DNA from 3 places in the Paenibacillus sp. FSL L8-0663 genome. Region 1 is predicted to be linked to each of the others. Evidence: riboswitches for the same ligand, from Rfam matches in the RefSeq annotation. Region 1 holds a riboswitch; each other region holds the start of a gene.
The links. Region 1 has a riboswitch for cyclic di-AMP ahead of MKY75_RS19905 (TrkH family potassium uptake protein). Riboswitches for the same ligand answer to the same signal wherever they lie in the genome.

Region 1 (7,457 bases):
GCCGAAGCGGCGGAAGTCCAGCAGTCCTTCCGGTGTCCGGTTAAACATGACGCCCATGCGGTCCATGAGATGAATGATCCCCGGCGCCGCTTCGCACATCGCTTTTACCGGAGGCTGGTTGGCCAGAAAATCCCCGCCATAGACCGAATCATCAAAGTGAATCCAGGGGGAGTCTCCCTCACCCTTGGTATTTACCGCACCATTGATGCCACCTTGAGCACAGACGGAGTGGGACCTTTTGACCGGAACCAAAGAAAATAAATGAACGTGAACTCCCGCCTCTGCCGCCTTGATCGTAGCCATTAGACCTGCCAGACCGCCGCCCACGACAATAATGTTGGATGCTGCCATTTCTGCTCACTCCTTTTTTTCAGGATTTTTAACCAAATCCCCTTTTACGTTTGAAAATAGAATTTCAACACAATGTATAATGGATATGACTCATTTACAGTAGTTGTTTAAAAGTACTGCATTGCACCAAGGCAGTTGCTATTTCCTGAAATTCCGCGCTGCGGAATGCAAGCAGGGAAGCGATGAAGCCGATAGACACCACCACGAACAGGGTCATACAGATATAAGAAGATACTTTTTGCGCACGTGGTCCCACGGTAATCCCCCAACTGACCATAAATGCCCACAGTCCGTTAGCAAAGTGAAAGGATGCCGAAACGACACTGATTAGATACAAAATGAAATAAACCGGGTTCGTCACGATGCCATGCATGACCCCGCCTAGCTCCTCATGAGTTACATTACCCAGAGCCACCTGAAAGCGTGTGTCGTATACGTGCCAGATAATAAATACAAACGTAATGACGCCGGAAATACGCTGGAACAGAAAGCGCCAGTTACGTGAATAGCCGAACCTTTTGACATTCGGATCAGCTTGATAAGCGATATACAAGCCATAAATTCCGTGGAACAGTAATGGCAAGTAGATGAATAACGTTTCTAGTACAATAACCAGCGGCAAACCATTCAGGAAGGCCACGCTGCGGTTAAATCCTTCCTTGCCGCCCTCCACCGCTGTGAAGTTCGTCACCAAATGCTCAACAAAAAATAGAGCCAACGGAATGACGCCAAGAAGCGAATGCAGCTTTCTGGAATAAAATCCTCTCATCTAGGTCATGCTCCCTTCTCCCAATAATAGCGTTTTCAATAGTAATATAACATATAAATTGACAGTTCCCGACAGGAAATGTCCAACAAGGTGTCCCTTATTAGGAAAAACAAAAGTGTGAACATCTTGTGTCGCTTTCATGTTACTCCTTTTCGGCTTATAATGGAATTGCAATATACGTATTAATTATTATGTCTTTTTTGCATATAGAGAGGAAGTGGATGATTTGTTTGAGGATTTGAACGCTTTTGCCGTCATTGTCGAGCAGTCCAGCCTGAATAAAGCCTCCAAACTGCTGAATCTGTCCCAACCCGCCCTGTCCCGCAAAATTGCCAAGCTAGAGGAAGAGCTGGGTGTAAATCTCTTTGATCGTCGGGGCAAACGACTCGAAATTACGTCCACCGGCCGATTTGTTTATACATTCGCACTAGAGCAACGGCAACGGCAGCTTCGCTTCTTACAAAAGCTCTCCCAGCACAAAAATGAAGCCCAGAGTATGCTTACACTCGGCGCAAGTCTCACGACACTCCAGACAACGCTGCCTACCCTTGTCGAAGCTTTTATGAGCAAGCATCCTCAAACCGAGCTGAAGCTGCTCACCGGTAAAACCCATGAAATCGTCGCCTTTGTACGTGACAAAAAAGCAGACGCCGGTATTGTCGGGTCTGCCATTCATGAAGTCGGACTGCGTTGCATTCCGCTATTTGACGATCATTTGGAGCTCGTTGTTCCCATTGGACATGAATTAACCGTTAAGACAGGAACGGCCTCGATGAAAGATCTGCAAGGATTGCCGATGATTATTTTCTCCAAAGGAACCTGGTACCGCAGTCTGACGGATGACTTGTTCCAGCGCAGCGGCATCATGCCGGATATCCGCATGGAAATCGACTCCTTCGAGGCGATTGTACGCCTGCTTCCAACCTGTAAGGCTTCCGCCTTGCTACCCAAATCCTATTTGCGTAGCGAACTGCTGCGGGATAATGGACTCACTGCATTGTACTTGCCCGATTTGAAGGAGACACGCCGAACGACCTCCCTCATTTACTCGGAGACGACCGATCTCGGTCCGACAGCACGACGCTGGATTAGCGAGACACGTGCGTCGTTTGCAGGCTATCGTATGGTGTAGAGAGTTTAGCCCTCTTCATTGACATTAACAACCTCATCCTCAAAGCGGCCGATATTGTCATTTGAGCCGATGATGACCATAATATCGTCTTCTTTTAGCCGATCCATAGCCGTCGGTGCGATCAAGATACCGTTCGCCGTATGAAGCGCCACGACACTACAGCCAAAGCGGGTGCGAGCATTTAGTTCTGCAAGCGTTTTGCCGTTCAGACATGCAGGTACATTGAGTTCCACAATACTGTATTCCTTAGACAACTCCAAATAATCGAGCAAATTAGGCGTGACTAGCTGGTGAGCCACACGGATACCCATGTCCCGTTCTGGATAAATAATCCGATCCACACCGAGCTTTTCTAACGCACGCCCGTGCAGCACAGATATGGCTTTGGCTACGACCTTTTTCACACCCAGCTCCTTCAGCAAAATGGCGGTCAGGATGCTTACCTGGATGTCATCACCAATAGCAACAATGCCGCAATCGAAATTACGGATGCCCAGTGATCGCAATGAGTCTTCATCGGTAGCGTCCGCCACGACAGTATGTGTCAACATCTCACTCATACTGTCCACAACATCCTCATTCCGGTCAATGCCTAGCACCTCGCACCCCATATCCACCAATTGCAAAGCTAGGCTTGAGCCAAACCGCCCCAAGCCAATAACTACAAACTGCTGCGTTTTCATGTCTACTCGAAAACTCCCTTATCCTATAATCATTTTACCTTCCGGATGACGATATAATTCTTTACCCTTTTTCGGCCCCAGTGCATAAGCTAGCGTGAGTGGCCCCAGTCTACCTGCAAACATCGTCAGGGTAATCACCAGCTTGCCTATGACTGTCAAATCAGGTGTAAGCCCCATCGACAGCCCCACCGTACCAAACGCAGACACCGTCTCGAACAAGATCATCAGAAAATGATGATCTTCGGTTGCTGACAAAATCATCGTCACCCCGATCACGAACAGCAGCCCCAGCAGTGTAATGGTCAAAGCCTTGTAAATTCGTCCCTGCGCAAGTCGATACCTGAACAGCACAATATCTTCCCGCCCCCGCAGCATCGAAATCACTGCTCCAATGAGCAGCGCGAATGTTGTGGTCTTAATCCCGCCTCCAGTGGAGCCAGGAGAAGCCCCGATAAACATGAGTATGATGATAAAAAACTGCGTAGCCTGCCGCAAGCCTGCAATGTCCAGTGTATTGGCACCTGCGGTACGGGGAGTAACAGACTGGAATAAAGATCCCAGCAGTTTACCACCCCAATCAAGCGAGCCAAGAGTCTTTGGATTCGTAAACTCAAACACAAAAATCACGAGCGTGCCGACTACAATCAGAGCGCCCGTCATGCTGAGTACCACCTTGGTATGCAAGGACAGTCTCTTACGCTTGCGATATTCTGCCAGGTCCGACATCACTACAAAACCAATGCCGCCTGAAATAATCAAAAACATGGCTGTAAAATTAACAATCGGATCATATACATAACCTGTTAGGCTGCGAAAGTGCCCGAATAAGTCAAAACCAGCATTGTTAAACATGGAGATGGCATGCCAAATCCCAAAATAAATCGCCCTGCCTACAGGCATATCAAACGACCAGCGAATCGCAAATATTACAGCACATATGCCCTCAATGACCAGCGAGTACAACAGCACCTTACGGATCAATCCGACAATTCCTTCGACAGAGGTCTGATTCATCGCTTCCTGTAAAATGAGTCGCTCCCGCAAGGAAATCCGACGTTTGAACACCAGCGCGATTAAGGTAGCCATGGTCATAAAGCCCAGACCGCCGATCTGAATGAGCGCCACGATAACAACTTGACCAAAGGTTGTAAAAAAGGTCCCCGTATCCTTTACGACAAGCCCTGTAACACAGGTCGCGGAAGCGGCAGTAAACAAAGCGTCTACAAACGCAAGTGGCTTTCCTGTTGTATTGGAGATCGGCAGCATTAACAATAAACTACCTATTAGAATGATAATGGCAAAGCCCGCAACGAATATCTGCGGTGGAGAAAGCCGGAGCCAGCTTGCATTGGGATTCATCTATTCATCACTTCTCTCCTAATTCTTAAAACTATAAAAACAGTGATTTAATACGGTGTAAGCTTGCTACGCGTTCCATTTGATCTTCCGATCGTCGTTGCCCCTGAATTTTTTGATTTTTCCAAACCTTAGTTAACTATAATTAGCATTCCCTGAATACAGGAAGAATGCATGTCAAGCACTACTCGGTCCCCTGTGCTATTGGCGGGCAGTAGCGAAGGGGGCAGAATTGTTCTGAAGAAGCGAAGCGTTTGCCTTTATCTCCGGATTTTAACCATTAAAGGGGGTATACAATCAAAAAATCCGGGGATAACAGCAATCGGAAGAATAATCTGCACCCGCAGCGGTCTATCTAACCAATCCAAACACTTTTATACACACAAAAAAAGACACCGGAAAACCGAGTGCCTGACTTGGTTCCTGCTCATAGCCTACGAGGTTAGCTGACGGATTCGGGCAGCACAGTATGCCCTATTTACACTTCCGATCCACCAGTGATCGGCTGTAAAATTCACCCCAGTAACATGGTTCCCCCGTTTTCCCATAGAAATTCGGCTCAACTGTATATCATTACCTATGTATTTTATAGGCATTGCCTCAAGATTATAATCCTTCTATATCCAGATCACAAAACCGATTTCGTCGAAAAAACGTGAAATTGGCTTTATTTTGCGAATGGGCATCGTTTAATCGCAGCTTATCTTATTTTATTGGAACTTTAAAGTGCTTTCACTCTATTTTCATGAATATCGCTGGTCTGTTGGCGGGAACCTGTGCAGTATGATATCTTTAATGGATGTTCTTATTTACAGATTAAGGAGGAAACTCATGAATCCTATCGGGAAACCGGTCGTGCTCACGGCCAACTTCAAAAAATTAGGCTTGCTGGGCGGGATTGGCCTGATTTGCTTTTTTATCTTTCAATTGCTTATTCCCTCGCTTAGCAATCCGAGTCCAGAATCAGTAATGAATGCAAAGGTCATCAGCAAACAAGAAGCGGTCATACACGCATTGGACTTCGCCCGCTCCGAGCTGGGATATACTGAATCACAGCCAGAGGAGCCTCTGGTAACCTATCAGGCCGAAACAGATTTGTACGGTTATTTATCTAGAGAAAAACTGCTTCAACAGTACGACCGTACATGGAAGAAAAATTACCCTTACGAAACCTTTCGGGTCGATCTGCCTGAATCCTCAGCGAAGAGCAAGCTGCAAATTCATGTAGATTTATCCACTGGGAAGGTCGTTAGTTTTAAACGGATCACCTCCAGCACCAATTACACGCAGGCTGATATTTCTACGGATGAACAAGCACGTAACAGGCTTGTACGTGTGGCTGAGGACGGCATGACGCTTGAAGCCAAGGAGCAGGCGGCCGCTGTATGGGTGAAGCGCTTTGGCTTTAAGCCGTCGGACTTGAAGCTCGCGACCACTGAACAAGAAGGCGGATTAAAGTATACCGTAGACGATAAAAAAATTGGCGCCTCGGTACTTACACTGGCTTTTACTTTTGAAGACGGTGATGTTCGCTCCTTCACTCAAAGCTTTTCGGCCCCGTCATCCTATACCGATTATATCGAAAAGCAAACATTTTGGGCGAATTGGATGACCTATGCGGGTTATGCCCTATTTAGCTTTGTGCTGGGTGTACTTGCCATTGTGTATGCGTCACTCACCCGACGACATACTTCATTTGTACGCGGCATTGTTCTATCCGTTATATACTTTATTGCTAGTATAGCTGGGACCATGAACATGCTGCCTTTATTGCAAGCAGAAGCAGGCGGTAAGGGCATGCTTCTATTTCTTATGGTTTTCCAGATTGGTGTTACCTTCGTCATGGCTGTAGCGCTCTACTTCTCCTTGGTCGGCGGTGACGGACTTATGCGTCAGGTTGGACTGAATGCATGGCCACGTGCGAAAGAGCCGGGCTACGGGCTGTATGTGCTTCGCAGTATGTATGTTGGCTACTTGTGGGCCTTTATTTTGCTCGGGGTACAATCCATTTTATTCTTTATACTGGAGCGCACATTTAATACATTCTCCACCACAGATGCCACGCAATCCCCTTACAATATGGCTTATCCATGGCTACTGCCGATTATGGCCTGGATGGCAGGTATTGGTGAAGAGACTGTCTACCGTCTGTTTGGTATTCCGATGGTCAAAAAAATAGTGAAAAATACTTTTGTTGCTTGTCTGATCACCACGCTGATTTGGGCACTGGGACATACACTTTATCCGATCTATCCAGTGATTTCCAGACCTATTGAGCTGACTTTTCTTGGTTTGCTGTTCAGTTTTGTGTTCCTGCGTTACGGCTTTATTGCCGCCATGTTCAGCCACGTTATTTTTGACAGCATTCTAATGGGACTTAGTGTGATGAGTCTGGGAGATACTGTGAACGTGAGCGCGGGCCTATTCTGGATCTTACTTCCAGCCATTGTGGGTTACATCATTTATTGGTTTAGTCCTAAAAAGCCAAATCGAATGATGTTTGAACCTATACAAAAAGAGGAGTCGCATTCTACGACTCCTCCTCCCGAAGGGCAGCTATAATCTGACGCGCAAGCTTATCCCCAATAGAGAGAGGCCGGAAGTCTTCGACACTGGCCTCTCTTATTTTTTTGAGCGATCCAAAATGCTTAAGCAGTAACTTACGCCGTTTCTCGCCAATGCCTGGAATAGAGTCCAGCCGGGAAGTTACCATAGATTTGCCGCGTTGCTCGCGGTGGAACGTGATGGCGAAACGGTGAACCTCGTCCTGAATCCGTTGCAGCAGGTAAAATTCTTCGCTATTACGTGCAAGTGTCACGGCCTCAGAGGATTCTCCCACCAATAGTTGGGATGTTCTATGTTTGGCATCCTTCACCAAACCACATACAGGAATGAACAAACCCAGCTCATTTTGCAATACATCGGTCGCCGCCTTAATTTGTCCACGTCCACCATCGACAACGATCAAGTCGGGACGTTCCAAATTTTCCTTAAGCACACGTTCATATCGACGCCGGATAACCTCACGCATTGTTTCATAATCATCGGGTCCCTGCACAGAACGGATTTTATATTTTCGATACTCCTTCTTGGCAGGCTTGCCATCAATAAACACGATCATGGCTGAGACTGGATCGGAACCCTGGATGTTGGAGTTATCAAATGC
Region 2 (7,457 bases), 3.1 Mb from region 1:
CCTCAAGCGCGAGATTCAGCTTGAGCACGTTGACACGCGGCTCGCCGAACACGCCGGCGCTGCGGCCTTCTGTCTGCTCCTGCACCAGTGCTCTCAGTTGATCCTGCGGGATACCCGTCAAGCCGCTAATGCGCGGAATTTGCATCCATGCCGCCTGTGGCGAGATGTGTGGGTCCAGACCGGAGCCGGAGTTCGTAATCAGGTCCACCGGAACCTGACTAACAGGCACATCCGGGTTATGCTTCTGCCAATCCGCAATAGAGTCCTTGACTCGCTGTATCAAGGCCGGATTCGACGGTGCGTAGTTACTAGAGCCTGAACCAACCCCATTATAATCAACGCTCGATACCCGACCTTGAAAAAACGCCGAATCAGTGAAAGACTGCCCAATCAGTTCGGAGCCGACCACCCGCCCCTCCGCGTCACGAAGCATACTGCCGTTTGCTTGCTGCGGAAACAGAACCTGCGCTATTCCTGTACTGGCTAGCGGATATGCCAAACCGCACAAGAGAATCATCAGCACCGAAGTTCGCAAAGCCACTCCAATAACTGTACTTCCTCGCATCTCTTGTCTCTCCGGTTGTCCTTCCGCCACTGTCCCGGTCCCTGTACGTTTGTTATGACCTTGCCCGCCAGATTCGGCTTTTTCGTGCGCAGCAAATCTGCGTCCAGACATTATCCGATAAAAACCACTCATGTCATTCACCCTTTCTGCGCTAAATCCACAAATGCACCAGCAAATCAATGGCCTTAATGCCGATAAACGGTACGACCATACCGCCCAGACCGTAAATCAGCAAATTCCGTCCCAGTAGGCGATCCGAGCTCATCGGTTTATACTTCACGCCCTTCATGGCCAGCGGAATCAGAAGCGGAATAATAACCGCGTTAAAGATCAGCGCCGACAAAATAGCGGACAGCGGGGAGCCAAGCCCCATGACGTTCAAAGCGCCCATTTGGGGAATGGCCAGCATGAACATCGCCGGGATGATGGCAAAATATTTGGCAACATCGTTCGCAATGCTGAACGTTGTCAATGCTCCGCGCGTCATAAGCAGCTGCTTGCCGATCGCGACCACCTCAATAATTTTAGACGGATCGGAATCCAGGTCCACCATATTAGCCGCTTCTTTGGCTGCGACTGTGCCGCTATTCATGGCAAGGCCGACATCCGCTTGCGCCAGCGCAGGTGCATCATTCGTGCCGTCTCCGGTCATGGCAACCAGCTTTCCCTGTTCCTGCTCGCGTCGGATAACCGCGATTTTGTCCTCCGGCTTGCTCTCAGCTACAAAGTCGTCCACTCCCGCTTCTCGTGCAATTGTAGCTGCTGTCAGCGGATTATCTCCGGTACACATGATCGTACGGATACCCATTTCCCGGAGCTGATCAAACCGTTCCTTCATGCCTGGCTTCACTGTATCTTTCAAATAAATAATGCCGTATATCTGATCATCCAGCGCGACTGCCAGCGGTGTACCTCCTTCAGAGGCTACCTGATTCGCTTTTTCCTCCAGATCGGCTGGAACACTGCCGTTTTGCGATACGATCCATTGCCGAACAGAATCCACCGCACCCTTGCGTACCTTTCGTCCATCGGCCAGATCCAGACCACTCATCCGGGTCTCCGCCTTGAATTCGATAAAGGTTCCACCTGCTGCCAAGGATGCATCCAACGTATGCTCCTGTTTGCGCATCAATTCGAGAACCGAGCGACCCTCTGGCGTCTCATCCTTCATTGAGCTAATCGCGGCCCACTTCACTAACTCTGCCTTCTCCACGCCCTCTACAGGCACGAATTCACTCGCCATTCGGTTCCCGAAGGTGATTGTACCTGTTTTATCCAGAATCATCGTGTTGATATCCCCAGAAGCTTCTACCGCCTTGCCTGACATGGCCAGTACGTTAAACTGGGTGACTCGGTCCATACCGGCAATCCCGATAGCTGACAACAGTCCTCCAATCGTGGTCGGAATCAGACAGACTAGCAACGAGATCAGCACAGGAACAGGCAAATCAATGTTAAAATGACGGGCAATCGGCGCTAGCGTAACCACCACAATTAGAAAAATAATCGTCAAGCTAATCAGCAAAGTGTTCAGTGCAATCTCATTCGGCGTTTTTTGCCGCTGTGCGCCTTCCACGAGCGAAATCATTTTATCAATAAATGTCTCGCCCGGCTCTGTCGTAATTCGCACCTTAATCCGGTCACTGACTACTCGCGTCCCGCCGGTTACCGAGCAAAAATCACCACCCGATTCCTTGATGACCGGAGCCGATTCTCCCGTAATTGCAGATTCATCCACCGAAGCCAGACCTTCAATGACCTCACCATCGCTTGGAATCATTTCGCCCTGGGAGACAATAACCACGTCCCCCTTACGCAATTCGGTTGAGCTAACCACCTGAATGTCATTTCCGATGAGCTTGTTAGCTTGTGTATCCTGCTTGGATTTTTTTAAAGAGGCAGCTTGTGCCTTACCCCGCCCCTCCGCGAGCGCTTCGGCAAAGTTGGCAAAAAGCAACGTAAACAACAGAATAACAAACACGGCCAGGTTAAAGCCCATTTCCTTTCCAGTTCCAAAATAACCGGGAAACAGTAGCATTAGCAGCACGACCAATGTACCGATCTCCACGACGAACATGACAGGATTTTTCATCATGATCATCGGATTTAATTTTATAAAGCTATCCTTGATCGCATGCTTCAAGATGCTTCTGTCCAGCATGTGTTTGCGTTGTTCCTTCATGATCAAACACCCCGTTCATCCATTCTCATTTTCTTCTTCACATGGTCAAAAATTCAGCAACAGGTCCCAATACGATGACGGGTAAAAAGGTCAACGCACCAATCAGCAGCACGACCCCGATCAGAATGGCTCCAAATAACTTGTTGTCCGTGCGCAGTGTCCCCGTCGTCACCGGAGTCGGTGCTTTGGCATTCAACGAAGCCGCCACAGCCAACAATGCAATCATAGATACATATCGTCCGAAGAACATAACCATCCCCGTTGTCATGTTCCAGAATACGTTGTTATCCGAAAGACCTTCAAACCCCGAACCATTATTTGCGGCAGATGACGCATATTCATAGAGCACCTGAGTCAACCCGTGATAGCCAGGGTTAGTGACCGCATCGTATCCCCAATGACTCATAAATGCAAGTGCAGTTGGGGCGAGAATGAGAAACGGATGTACCAAAATGGCAATCGCGATCAGCTTCATTTCCTTGCCTTCAATTTTCCTTCCCATAAATTCTGGAGTTCTCCCGACCATCAGTCCGCATATAAACACACCCAGAATCGCATACATCAGCATATTCATCAGCCCGACACCCTTGCCGCCAAAAATGACGTTTAGCATCATTTCTCCCAAAGCAGCCATACCACCCAGTGGGGTTAGTGTATCATGCATATTATTGACCGAACCTGTCGTTGCCGCTGTCGTGACCGCAGTGAATAAAGCCGATTGTCCAATGCCGAAACGAACCTCTTTCCCTTCCATGCTTCCCTGAGAAGCATCCACACCCAGTGTCTGGATTAACGGATTACCTGTCTTTTCAGACACGTACGTAATGGATAGAAAAATAAGAAACAATACCATCATGGAGCTAAAAATAATCCAGCCCTGCTTACGATTACGGGCAAACAATCCAAAGGTATACGGCAACGAAGCCGGCATTACCCACATTGCCAAAATTTCCAGCACGTTCGTCCAAGGACTTGGATTTTCAAAAGGATGCGCAGAGTTAGCTCCCGCATAACCGCCCCCGTTCGTCCCCAAATGCTTGATGGACTCCAGAGAAGCAATAGGTCCCATAGAAATCTGCTGCTGTGTTCCGCTCAGCGTCGTAAGATCCGCCGTAGGCTGTAGCGTCTGCGGTACCTTCAATCCAACCAGCACCAGCGTTAGCACAAAGGCCAGCGGCAGGAAAATCCTTATAATGGCTTTAATAAAATCTTGAAAAAAATTGCCCATCCCTTCACCGCGCCGCGTCAATCCCCTCATAAAAGCCGCAGCAACCGCAAAACCGGAAGCAGCCGAAGTGAACATCATCATCGTGACGAACGCCATCTGTGTCAGATACGTAAGCCCGCTTTCTCCGCTATAATGTTGGAGATTTGTATTCGTCATAAAGCTGATTACCGTATTAAAAGCTAGTGATGCTTCCATATTACTGTTTCCCGCCGGATTACCGGGAAGCATTCCCTGTAAACGCAACAGCAAGTAGCTGATCGCCACAAGCACGACGTTCGTAGCAATGAAACTCATAACATACGTGGTCCATCGCATGCTCTCCACTTTCTTCAAACCTACTACCTTATAAATCAGCTTTTCTGTTCTGCCAAAAATCCGATCCGTCCGATTCGGTTCATTCGAGAATACATGATACATATATGTACCCATTGGCTTTACCAAGAGCAGCAATATAAGGATCACAATTCCAATTTGAAGCAACTCCATCCTCTATTCCTCCTTCAAAATGCTCCTGCGTTTGGAACAACAGACCCGGTTCAGACCATCTATGGAGTGCACACGTTTGCGAAAACCTGCTACCTATGATGCTTAATATTCAGATCTGTTGTTCCCGCCCGCTCTACCCCTATAGCTGACTAGAACTTTTCAGGGTTCAGGAGTGCGTAGATTAAATACATAAACACAATAGCCGTAAGCCCAAGTATAACAATCATCCTCTTCGTCCTCCTTTAGAGGTCTGCGCATCACACCAGCGTACAAACAGCAATATCACTCCATAACTCACAGCCATGACGAGCAGCATGTATATATCCATCATGTTCATAACCTCCGTATCGGTCCTCAGATCGCCATTCTTATTTCATCATAAAATCATAAAACAACTATGTTATAAGTGCTTATCCGTTCAGCAGAAAACCCACCTCTCCGTTCAATGTGTAGATCACATGGTCCGCTCCCAATCCCCGATAAATTCCTTGTGGATTACAGCCGTGCGTAATAACATAGATCGATTCCGATGTTAGTGGCCGACATATTTGCAGGAAACGGCAAGTCAGATTCAAGCTGTTCTCGAACAAATACACACTACCAATTTCTTTTTTTGGAAATTTCCATTTTCCCGCTTGCATGGTATTGATGCGGACAATGTGCTCCACACCCATTTTTTTGAGCTGTCGTTCCTCCTGGGCGCTATTCGTGAGAACTGCAAACGCCAATTTTTTGAACATAAGCAATTTCACAAAACTTCTGCCCGCTTCATTCGGTGCAGTGACAATAATTAACCGACCTTCCATCAGTAGCTCCTCTCCCGGTATAAAAAGACAACAAAAAGAAGCCGAAGGAAAAAGGCTTTCCTCCGGCTTCTGACATATCCATGATAAAATAAACCATGGCTGCACACGGCGGTTTGTTGCCTCTCCCTGTACGCTTACGAGGTTAGCTGTCGGATTCGGACGTGAGAGTCGCCCTATTTCTGGCACTTGACCGGAAAATTCACCCCATGAGACACACGGCTTCCGAAGCCGTACAGTCTCGATTGGTTCCCCCGCTTTTGCAACTGCAAAATTCAGCGCTATAGACATTTCGTTGTTGCTTCATTCAAGTTAATTTGAAATTACGTCTTGAATCATACACCCGCGCATGGAAGACTGTAAAGCTCAACTGCAGGGTTATAAATCGGGCTTTAGAGCATAGAAGATTAATAATAACGCTTACAATGCAACTATGCTTCTCACATCTCCTTTAATCTCTGTTTTTCATCCCTTTTTGAAAATGACAAGCATGTCAATATTGGCGTAGGGTAAAGCGTTATTGGCCTTTTTTTGTAAAAAGAGAAGAAAATACGCTATATGTACCAGCTAAACACCGATTGAACCCGCTTTTATAAGAAGAAACACCTTTATTCGCTCCATTTGCGGTGCGATTTACTGTTTTGAGCAAAATACGATTTTACAGCGCCTGAAGGCTTTATACAGCTTTTCCAGCCTTGCAACCCTTCTTTAAATTGTCTAAAATTTAATTGCTGAATATTGAATGAGGAGAGATGCTATGACCGTTTATGAATATGATGCGCAAACCCTGCAAGGGAAACAAATTCCGTTATCCACATTTGAAGGGAACGTTCTGCTTATCGTGAACACTGCCAGCAAATGTGGGTTAACCCCCCAATACAAAGCGCTACAAGAGCTATATGACCAGTATCATGAACAGGGGCTCGAAATTTTGGGATTTCCCAGCAACCAGTTTGCCAAACAAGAGCCAGGTTCCAATGAGGAGATCTCCGAGTTTTGCCAGATCAATTATGGTGTCACCTTTCCGATGTTCGCCAAGACAGATGTCAATGGCGATCAAGCACACCCCTTATTTCGCTACCTGACCCAAACAGCTCCGGGGGTATTAGGGTCCAAAGCGATCAAATGGAATTTCACTAAATTCTTAATTACAAGAGAAGGTAACGTATTTAAGCGCTATGCACCGCAAACCACGCCAGATAAGCTGGCGGGAGATATAGAGAAGCTTTTGCAGCAAAACTGACATTCTTCATTATCACAGTTAATAAACGACCTGTTGCAACCGTGGCTTCCGTGACTAAAGAATATAACGAAAAATACTTAACAAAAAAAGCACCCTTTCACGTAAACCGTGTCAGGATGCTTTTTTAACTAGGTCTTGCATATAATGCGGTCGAGAGGACTCGAACCTCCACGGGCGTACGCCCACTACCCCCTCAAGATAGCGTGTCTGCCATTCCACCACGACCGCAAATCATAATGTATTGAGGCAACAGATTTATTATACTCTCTCATCAACTATTTGTAAACAAAAATATTATAATTATTTTAACTTACATATATGAGCGATAATAATACCGTCCTGTATAAAGATAACCGCTTGCTGAACTATGCATTAATGTTGCCCCCTTACGGATTATCAGAACCACTTGGCACTTAACTAAGTAATTAATTTGACAAAATAACGTATTTACGATTGTAAAAACACGTATAAAAGTGTATCATAGTTTCAGATGGTTAATTCTAACATGTTTACTGATGATTATTATAACACACCAATTATTCCGTAAGAATCCGTAAGGGGCGATTTCTTTTGAACAACAAAATGCCTGTCACCTCCTTCGGGTGGGCCATCAAACAACGGCTTGTCGAACTTCGACTGGATCAGAAAACATTTTGTGAGACACACAATATTCCGCCTTCACGCTTGTCCAATCTGATTCACGGCACCCGCAAAGCACAAAGGTACAGAAAACAAGTTGCTGCAATTCTGAACATCGACGATAAAGATTATAAGGAGGCATCGCCACTCTAAATCCAACAAGCATTCCAGTTACATACAGGTCATTCCATATCACCAAGAAACCAAATAAACCCGTAAAGCGAACCCCTCCAGTTCGTTTACGGGTTTTCAACCCAGACAATCTTTAGCCAAAAAAATCATTCCGGCTTTGTTTTATCCTTCTCACTTTT
Region 3 (7,457 bases), 4.4 Mb from region 1:
TTCGGATCAAAAGTACTTCTCCCGTTTCCTATGTAACCCTTGATCCCCTATATACCATTGCACTGGAGAACAAGCATATTAACAATACCCTAAAAGCCGAATTGGACGAAAAGCAACAAACCCGTTGGAGTATAAGTGTAACCAAGCTGTTGGAGACACTGCTTGGAAGTCTGTCATGGTGAGGTGTCTATAGATGCGGACTGTTATAAAAGAGGGCTGGGCGCTGGTGCGCATACGATTCTATATCGTTATCATTTTATTTCTGTATCGACTACTGTGGGGGGTGTTTCTCTATCGACTGGTGCAGTCTGCCGTTATCCCGCTATTGCTCCGTTATCCTGATCAGGGTCAAAACGAGCTGGGACAGACCTTGTTTTGGATGGAGAGCCAGATTGCTCTGATGGACAGCCGGGAAGTACATGTGTATTTGTGGATACTACTAGGGGCGACTGTACTACGCATACTAATCACTCCCTTCATTAGAGCCGGAATATATCAAAGCCTGCATACCGATGCGACTGAGCCGCAAAGCCTGTCCTTTTTCAAAGGTATGAAACGCCATGGCATGTCGTCGCTGTTGTATTACATCATCGAGTTGGGACTGCTGCTGATTCCCGCCTTTTGGGTAGTACCGAGACTCTACCCTATTGTAGCAGGTACGCTTCAATCTCCCTCTTACCTGCTGCACTTGTTGCCCTATGCCATGGGATGGATGGCATACGGATGGTTCATTCGGCAGTGCATCCTGTATATGCAACTAGGCACTGTCGGTGGTCACGCCATACTATCGTCCCTGCTCGCCTTCTTTCGCCAGCTTCTCCCAGCTGTCGGTATATCCCTTTTGCTCGGTGCTTGTGTGCTGTTGGTCTTCGGTCTATTTGGCACCGTGGCAATGATTTGGACTGGCATGCTCGCGCTCATTCTCCAACAATCGTATCATTTTGTTACTAGTCTGGTCAGGCTGTGGCATATCAGTTCGCAGTACAGACTATGGCATACCGATATCTCCAGTAGAAGCTAAGCCCTTCCTTTATGTTAATCACTTCATTTCCGTCTGTCGAAAAAACTTTATGCATAACCGCGCAAACGGCACATAACTGAATACTGTTAACAAGATCTGTTCCTGGGACATTAGGAGCAGATTTTTTTTGTAACTTTTTGCAATGAAACATTTGCCAAAGCCAGCCGACTTTGTTACAATAATCGCAGTGAACTGATAGTAACAACTTTGTAATCTTTATTGTAACCTTTATCTCAAAAATATCGTTATTGTGAATACTGCTCTCCAAGGTGCACATCTTAAGTAAAGCCTAATTCCTGGCACCTAGGAAGCGGGGGAACCAGTTTGGGTGAATTGATCTCGCAACAGAGTGGTCATAGGGGAACCTTCTACCGAATCCTTAAGCTAACCTCGCAGGCATTGGAAGGGGTATATTTTTTTTGAAGAAGAAGCTAACGATCGCAGCTATGAGTCTTGCCATTGCCTTTACATCTTTTACATTCGGTGGCGGCAGTGCATTTGCAGACTCCAAGATGGACCAGGTCATCCAAGATGCCAAAGGAACGAACTACAGAAGCGGAGGCACTACACTCGAGGGATTCGATTGCTCCGGCTTCACAATGTATGTATTCAACAAACTGGGAATTAAACTTCCGCATCAATCTGGATCACAATTCAAAATGGGATCTTCTGTATCCCGCGATGAAATGAGGCCTGGGGACCTGGTGTTCTTCAACACCACAGGAAGAGGCATTTCCCATGTAGGTATCTTCGTAGGTGAAGGGAAATTTGCCCACTCCTCGACTTCACGTGGTGTAGTAGTTAGCTCACTGAACGAAAATTATTACGCTAACCGCTATGTCGGTGCAAAAAGAATTATGAGCACAGACGCTTACCATTCTGTAGCTTCAGATATTCCTGATGACGACAACGTAGAATAACTAACGCACAGCAAGCTAACTCTAGCCGCAATTTGATTCTGCCGGAATCGAATTGCGGCTTTTTATGTCCACAACATCAGCAATGATTATCTTTACTGACGAACTGACACCTCAAAAGGTTTCAATTTTAGCGAACATCGTCGGTTTTACCGTCACCGCTGGGGGAGCATATGAGCAGTAATTCCTTCTTATTGAATGTATACCCGTCTTGGGTATAAAATAAACACGCTTGCTATTCCCCTGCAACTTGTCTACAATCTGTTGTTAATGATTGAAGCACCTGTAAAAGGAGGATGGAACACATGCCGGCCTCAATATCCAACTATCGGATCGTACCGATGGACGAGCATCAAGCGGCTGCAATCTGTGAGTGGCGCTATGATCCACCTTATAACATATACGGTTGGCTCCCCTGGGAACAAATGAAGGCGCTTGAAGTCGAATTTGGGAGTCCCACGCTTCGCCAAGAGCAATATGTTGCCGTACTGGATGAAGAGAACAAGCTGACAGGATTTGCTCAATATTTTCCTATGATCGGTGTGACCCGGCTAGGTCTTGGAATGCACCCTGACAGATGCGGACATGGCAAAGGATCAGATTTTGTCCGTGCCATTGCAGAGGAAGCCCAACGACGCAACCCGAAGAATGAAATTGATCTAGAGGTGCTCACTTGGAATGGGCGTGCTATTCGGGCCTACAAGGCGGCTGGATTTGAGCTTACAGATACCTATGAACGCCAGACTCCCGATGGCAAAAAACCGTTTTATTGTATGGTATATCGTCCAGACCACCCAACCCAGGTTCTATGATAAAAGCGCCTTCGGCATACAACCACGATGTTGTATAGCGAAGGCGCTTTTATCATCATACGACAGAACATTACAAGCTCAATGACTGCTACGCATTTTTTCAAAAGCTTCATTATATTGTTGGGCTTCCTTAATATCCACGGCCATAATACCGCCATCGTCCCAAGAGGTCAAACGCAGAGTCACGGTCTTGTAATCAATCGTAATAAATGGATGATGATTGAATGCTTCAGATATAGCGGCAACTTCATCCACGAATGCAATCCCTTTCATAAAACTGGAAAAATTATATTTCCGAACGATCCAACGTCCTTCCTCCAGCTCCCAGCCCTCCAGTTTCTCCAGATGTGCTTCAATCTCTTCTTGTGTAAAAGGCATGTTACGAACTCCTCCCCGTTTATACGGAAGCCTTTCGACCGCTTAAATACGGCCAAAACTACGATATATTGGTGTACATATTACCACGGCCCCGTTGATAAATCCATAAGACGGACCTCAAATCAAAGGGACTGACGTCAGCTCCTCGTCCCCAATCAGTACATAGATACGATGCTGCTCCGGCTCATAGATCACAACGCCACTCCCTACAGTGATTGTGGGCTCTGTACCCAGTGCATAAAATAAGTCTTCTGCCAAAGCTTCATTGACTTCCTGACGTCCCGCCGGGTCCAGCCTGTCCCAATCTTCTGCTTCCATCTCAAAAAATTCATAGCTATCTGGGATGCGCCCCACAGCCTCTGTCAAATCGTTCAAAATTTGTTCATACTCACGTCCATGCTTTACTCCCATGCCATTTCCTCCAATGGTTCCGCCATTCAATACATAATCACCTTATTATACCGGAAATTCGCACTTAACAAAAAAGAGAGTTTTGTCGATAAATACTATAATCCGTCTTGTAATGACGCGCTTGGGGCAAGGACGACCCCGGCGGCATGAAAGGATTCAAAATCTATTCTCATGGATGAGGTGTATCATGCAAATTTCAACCATTATTGGACTTGTGCTCGGGATTTTGTCACTGGTCGTCGGGATGATCTTAAAAGGCGCTCCGGTCGTCAATCTGGTCAATAATCCCGCTGCTTACATGATTATTTTCGTCGGAACGGCAGCGAGTATATTTATGGCCTTCCCGATGGCAGAAATCAAACGGATTCCGAAGCTGTTCAAGGTTATTTTCACCGAACAAAAACTGTTAGACCGCAAAGAGCTCATCGGTACGTTTACCGAGTGGGCATCCATTACCCGTCGTGAAGGTCTGCTCGCCTTGGAATCCAAGGTAGAGGAAATCGACGATCCCTTTATGCGTGGCGGCATGCGAATGATTATTGACGGCAATGATCAGGAATTCGTACGGGACGTTCTAATGGAGGATATCAATGCCACCGAGGATCGACATCGCTCTGGCGCGCTGATCTTCTCCCAAGCCGGTATGTACGCTCCAACGCTCGGGGTACTCGGTGCGGTTGTAGGTCTGATCGCCGCTCTGGCCGACCTTAGTGACATGGAAAAGCTCTCTCATGCCATTGCAGCAGCCTTCATTGCGACGTTGCTCGGTATTTTTACAGGTTATGTCCTGTGGCATCCGATGTCCAACAAGCTGAAACGGTTATCCAAAAAAGAAGTCGAGCTTAAATTAATGATGGTCGAAGGTCTGCTTTCCATTCAATCGGGGATATCTACGATTGCCATCAGTCAGAAACTGACGATCTTCCTGACTCCGACCGAACGGGCTACGATGACCCAGAAGGATGGCGATTCCAGTGAGTAAAAAGAGACATGAACCGCACGAAGAGCATGCTGACGAAAGCTGGCTGTTGCCATATTCCGACTTAATGACCCTTCTGTTGGCTCTTTTCATTGTCTTATTCGGTATGAGCTCGCTCGACGCCAAAAAATTTGAAACTATGGCTCAATCCCTGAGTGCAGCTTTTAATGGCGGCACTGGCGTGCTGGATCACTCAGCCGCGAATCCGTCGTCACAATCCATGGATATGGGCAAAAATAAAGAACAAGTGTCACAACCCGTAAAATCGAAAGCTACTTCTACCTCTGAACTGCAAAAACAGCTGGCCCAACGGGAAGAAGAAGATTTAAAAAAGCTTAAAAAACAGATGGATCAATACATTCAAAATAACGGCCTGACCCCGTTGCTGAATACCAAGCTAAACCAATCGCAACTAATGATCACCATTAGTGATAATGCCTTGTTTTCATCCGGGCAGGCCGAAGTAAAGCCGGAAGCAAGAAAGCTGGCCAAGTCCATTTCTAGTATGCTCCAGCAGTTCCCTGGCTATGATGTTATCGTATCGGGTCACACGGATAATGTACCGATCTCCAACAGCCAGTTCCCGTCCAATTTTGATTTGAGCGCCAAGCGCTCTCTGAATTTCTTGCGTATCTTGTTGCTCAATCCAGATCTCGACCCAACCAAGTTTGTATCCATCGGTTATGGCCAGTATCGTCCATTGGCAAGCAATCAAGATGGTCAAGGGCGCTCTAAAAACCGTCGTGTTGAAATATCTGTTCTCCGCAAATATCAGAACGGGACACAAGTCATCAGTCCTACCTCAAGCTCGAGTGAAGGTTGATTATGCATATGTTATATGAACAAAGGCACCGCCGCATTTTTATGCAGCTGGTGCCTCTTTGTTTAGTGCTTCCTGTACTTTGCCCTTTCAGATACGACGATCATACGCTCTAGGCTATACAAGCCCCTCTGGCATTAGCTAAGCGTATAATCGAGCATCTGACCAAGCTCCAGCTTCTCAGCCTCTGTCAGATCACGCCAGGCACCTTTCTGAAGGGACCCCAACCGAATATTCATGATTCGCAGCCTTTGCAGTTTTTTAACTTCATAACCGAAGGCTGCACACATACGCCGGATCTGACGATTTTTCCCTTCAGTCAGGATAATACGGAATACATACTCAGATACACGCGTCACCTCACAAGGTAGCGTCCGCTGACCGAGTATTTTCACCCCGCTAGACATGCCCTGCACAAAAGACGGTACGACAGGGCGGTCCACTGTTACAATATATTCTTTCTCATGCTTGCCTTCTGCCCGTAGAATCTTATTCACAATGTCTCCATCGTTGGTAAGTAAAATGAGACCTTCCGAATCCTTATCCAGGCGTCCAATCGGGAATATCCGCTGCGGGTGCCCCACAAAATCAACAACATTGCCTCTAATGTGGCTCTCCGTTGTACTTGTAATGCCCACCGGTTTGTTCAATGCAATATAGACGTGATCAGACTTATCGCGCAGTGGCTTGCCGTTCACGCGAACATCATCGCCTTCTTCCGCTTGACTACCCAGCACAGCCACTTCGCCGTTAATCGTCACGCGACCGCTCTCTACCAGCTTGTCTGCCTCCCGGCGCGAGCAAAAACCGGTTTCGCTGATAAACTTGTTAATGCGCAACCTGTGTACCCTCCATTTCTACTAACACACTTCCTCCTGCGCCCCAGCCCGTTACTCCGGCTTGGCAATCGGAAGCTGCACCAGGGCTGTCGTTCCCTCTCCCTCTGTGCTTTCAATATCCAGTGTGCCTTTATGACTCTGTATAATACGCTGGCTGACCATAAGTCCTAGTCCTGTACCTGTTTCTTTGTTTGTGAAAAAAGGTTCTCCCAACTTGGACAGCATTTCTGCGGGAATACCCGCTCCCTGGTCCCGTATGAAGATTTTAACGTTTTCTCCCTCCAAGAACAAATGAATCGTGATGATGCCACCTTTACTCATAGCCTCCATGCTATTTTTAAGTAAATTAATGAATACTTGCTTTAACTGATTTTCTTCAGCGTATACCAGGGCAGGCTCGTCCGTGACCTGAAGGTTGAATACAATGCCCAGCAGATGCGCCTGACTATCTAGTAAAGAAATCACGTCGCTCACAATATAACGAACATCTTTTTTCTGAAAATGCACTGCCTGTGGCTTCGCCAGTATTAAAAACTCGCTAACGATCAAATTAATGCGATCCAGCTCAGACATCATAATATCGTTGTGTTTCATATTCAACACTTGATTTTGCTGCTGTAGTTGGAGAAAGCCACGTAGCGTGGTTAGCGGATTACGAATCTCATGCGCTACGCCTGCCGCCAGTTGCCCGACGGTTGTCAGTTTCTCTGATCTGCGCAACAACTCCTCCATCCGGTTGCGACCCGTGATATCACGCGACACGCAGATAAACCCCAAAATCTGGCCTTCTTCATCCAGAATAGGCGATGTGCTCATACTAATCTCTACTGTACTTCCATCCTTCCGCATTCTAAGGGACTCACTTGATACGATGCTCTCTCCCTGAAGCAGGCTCTTCTTCTGAAATTCATATTCCTCCTGTTGCTGTGGAGGTACAAATTCCAACTTACGACCAACCAATTCTTTCTTGGTCCAGCCGTACAAAGCTTCAAAGGCATGATTGACCCGAACGACGCGATCCTCCTCGTCGGTTACATGAATCGCATCTGCTGTCTGATTAATAACCGATTCTAGATGTTCCTTTACAGAACGGTTCTCTTCATACATCTGCTCGAGTCTTCTCGTGTACATCCCTAGGTTGTAGGCCATCGCATTGATGCGCTCACCCAACTGTGCAAGCTCATGACCACCTTTTATTTCTAGCCGTGTATCAAAATGACCGTCAGCCATCTCATTCACTTTCCCCAGAATCGACTGAATTGGGCGGACAAACAGACTTG

Region 2: it holds a riboswitch for cyclic di-AMP, as region 1 does, so the genes downstream of both, MKY75_RS06460 (hypothetical protein) here and MKY75_RS19905 (TrkH family potassium uptake protein) in region 1, are expected to answer to the same signal.
Region 3: it holds a riboswitch for cyclic di-AMP, as region 1 does, so the genes downstream of both, MKY75_RS00540 (C40 family peptidase) here and MKY75_RS19905 (TrkH family potassium uptake protein) in region 1, are expected to answer to the same signal.

Annotation. Positions count from the first base shown of each region.
Region 1 is NZ_JBBOYM010000001.1:4,510,549-4,518,005, forward strand. It holds gene sdhA (succinate dehydrogenase flavoprotein subunit) at 1-351, opposite strand, end outside; gene MKY75_RS19890 (succinate dehydrogenase cytochrome b558 subunit) at 446-1,120, opposite strand; gene MKY75_RS19895 (LysR family transcriptional regulator) at 1,347-2,252, shown strand; gene MKY75_RS19900 (potassium channel family protein) at 2,258-2,935, opposite strand; gene MKY75_RS19905 (TrkH family potassium uptake protein) at 2,954-4,294, opposite strand; cyclic di-AMP (ydaO/yuaA leader) riboswitch at 4,708-4,861, opposite strand; gene MKY75_RS19910 (CPBP family intramembrane glutamic endopeptidase) at 5,123-6,853, shown strand; gene uvrC (excinuclease ABC subunit UvrC) at 6,822-7,457, opposite strand, start outside.
Region 2 is NZ_JBBOYM010000001.1:1,426,808-1,434,264, reverse strand. It holds gene kdpC (potassium-transporting ATPase subunit KdpC) at 1-697, opposite strand, end outside; gene kdpB (potassium-transporting ATPase subunit KdpB) at 717-2,747, opposite strand; gene kdpA (potassium-transporting ATPase subunit KdpA) at 2,785-4,461, opposite strand; gene MKY75_RS25565 (potassium-transporting ATPase subunit F) at 4,611-4,688, opposite strand; gene MKY75_RS06460 (hypothetical protein) at 4,872-5,267, opposite strand; cyclic di-AMP (ydaO/yuaA leader) riboswitch at 5,383-5,555, opposite strand; gene MKY75_RS06455 (glutathione peroxidase) at 6,022-6,507, shown strand; tRNA gene MKY75_RS06450 (tRNA-Leu) at 6,653-6,735, opposite strand; gene MKY75_RS06445 (XRE family transcriptional regulator) at 7,078-7,299, shown strand; gene MKY75_RS06440 (helix-turn-helix domain-containing protein) at 7,425-7,457, opposite strand, start outside.
Region 3 is NZ_JBBOYM010000001.1:129,999-137,455, reverse strand. It holds gene MKY75_RS00550 (M1 family metallopeptidase) at 1-182, shown strand, start outside; gene MKY75_RS00545 (hypothetical protein) at 194-1,021, shown strand; cyclic di-AMP (ydaO/yuaA leader) riboswitch at 1,298-1,435, shown strand; gene MKY75_RS00540 (C40 family peptidase) at 1,441-1,941, shown strand; gene MKY75_RS00535 (GNAT family N-acetyltransferase) at 2,244-2,750, shown strand; gene MKY75_RS00530 (4a-hydroxytetrahydrobiopterin dehydratase) at 2,829-3,128, opposite strand; gene MKY75_RS00525 (hypothetical protein) at 3,246-3,539, opposite strand; gene motA (flagellar motor stator protein MotA) at 3,727-4,521, shown strand; gene MKY75_RS00515 (flagellar motor protein MotB) at 4,514-5,341, shown strand; gene rluF (23S rRNA pseudouridine(2604) synthase RluF) at 5,476-6,177, opposite strand; gene MKY75_RS00505 (PAS domain S-box protein) at 6,229-7,457, opposite strand, start outside.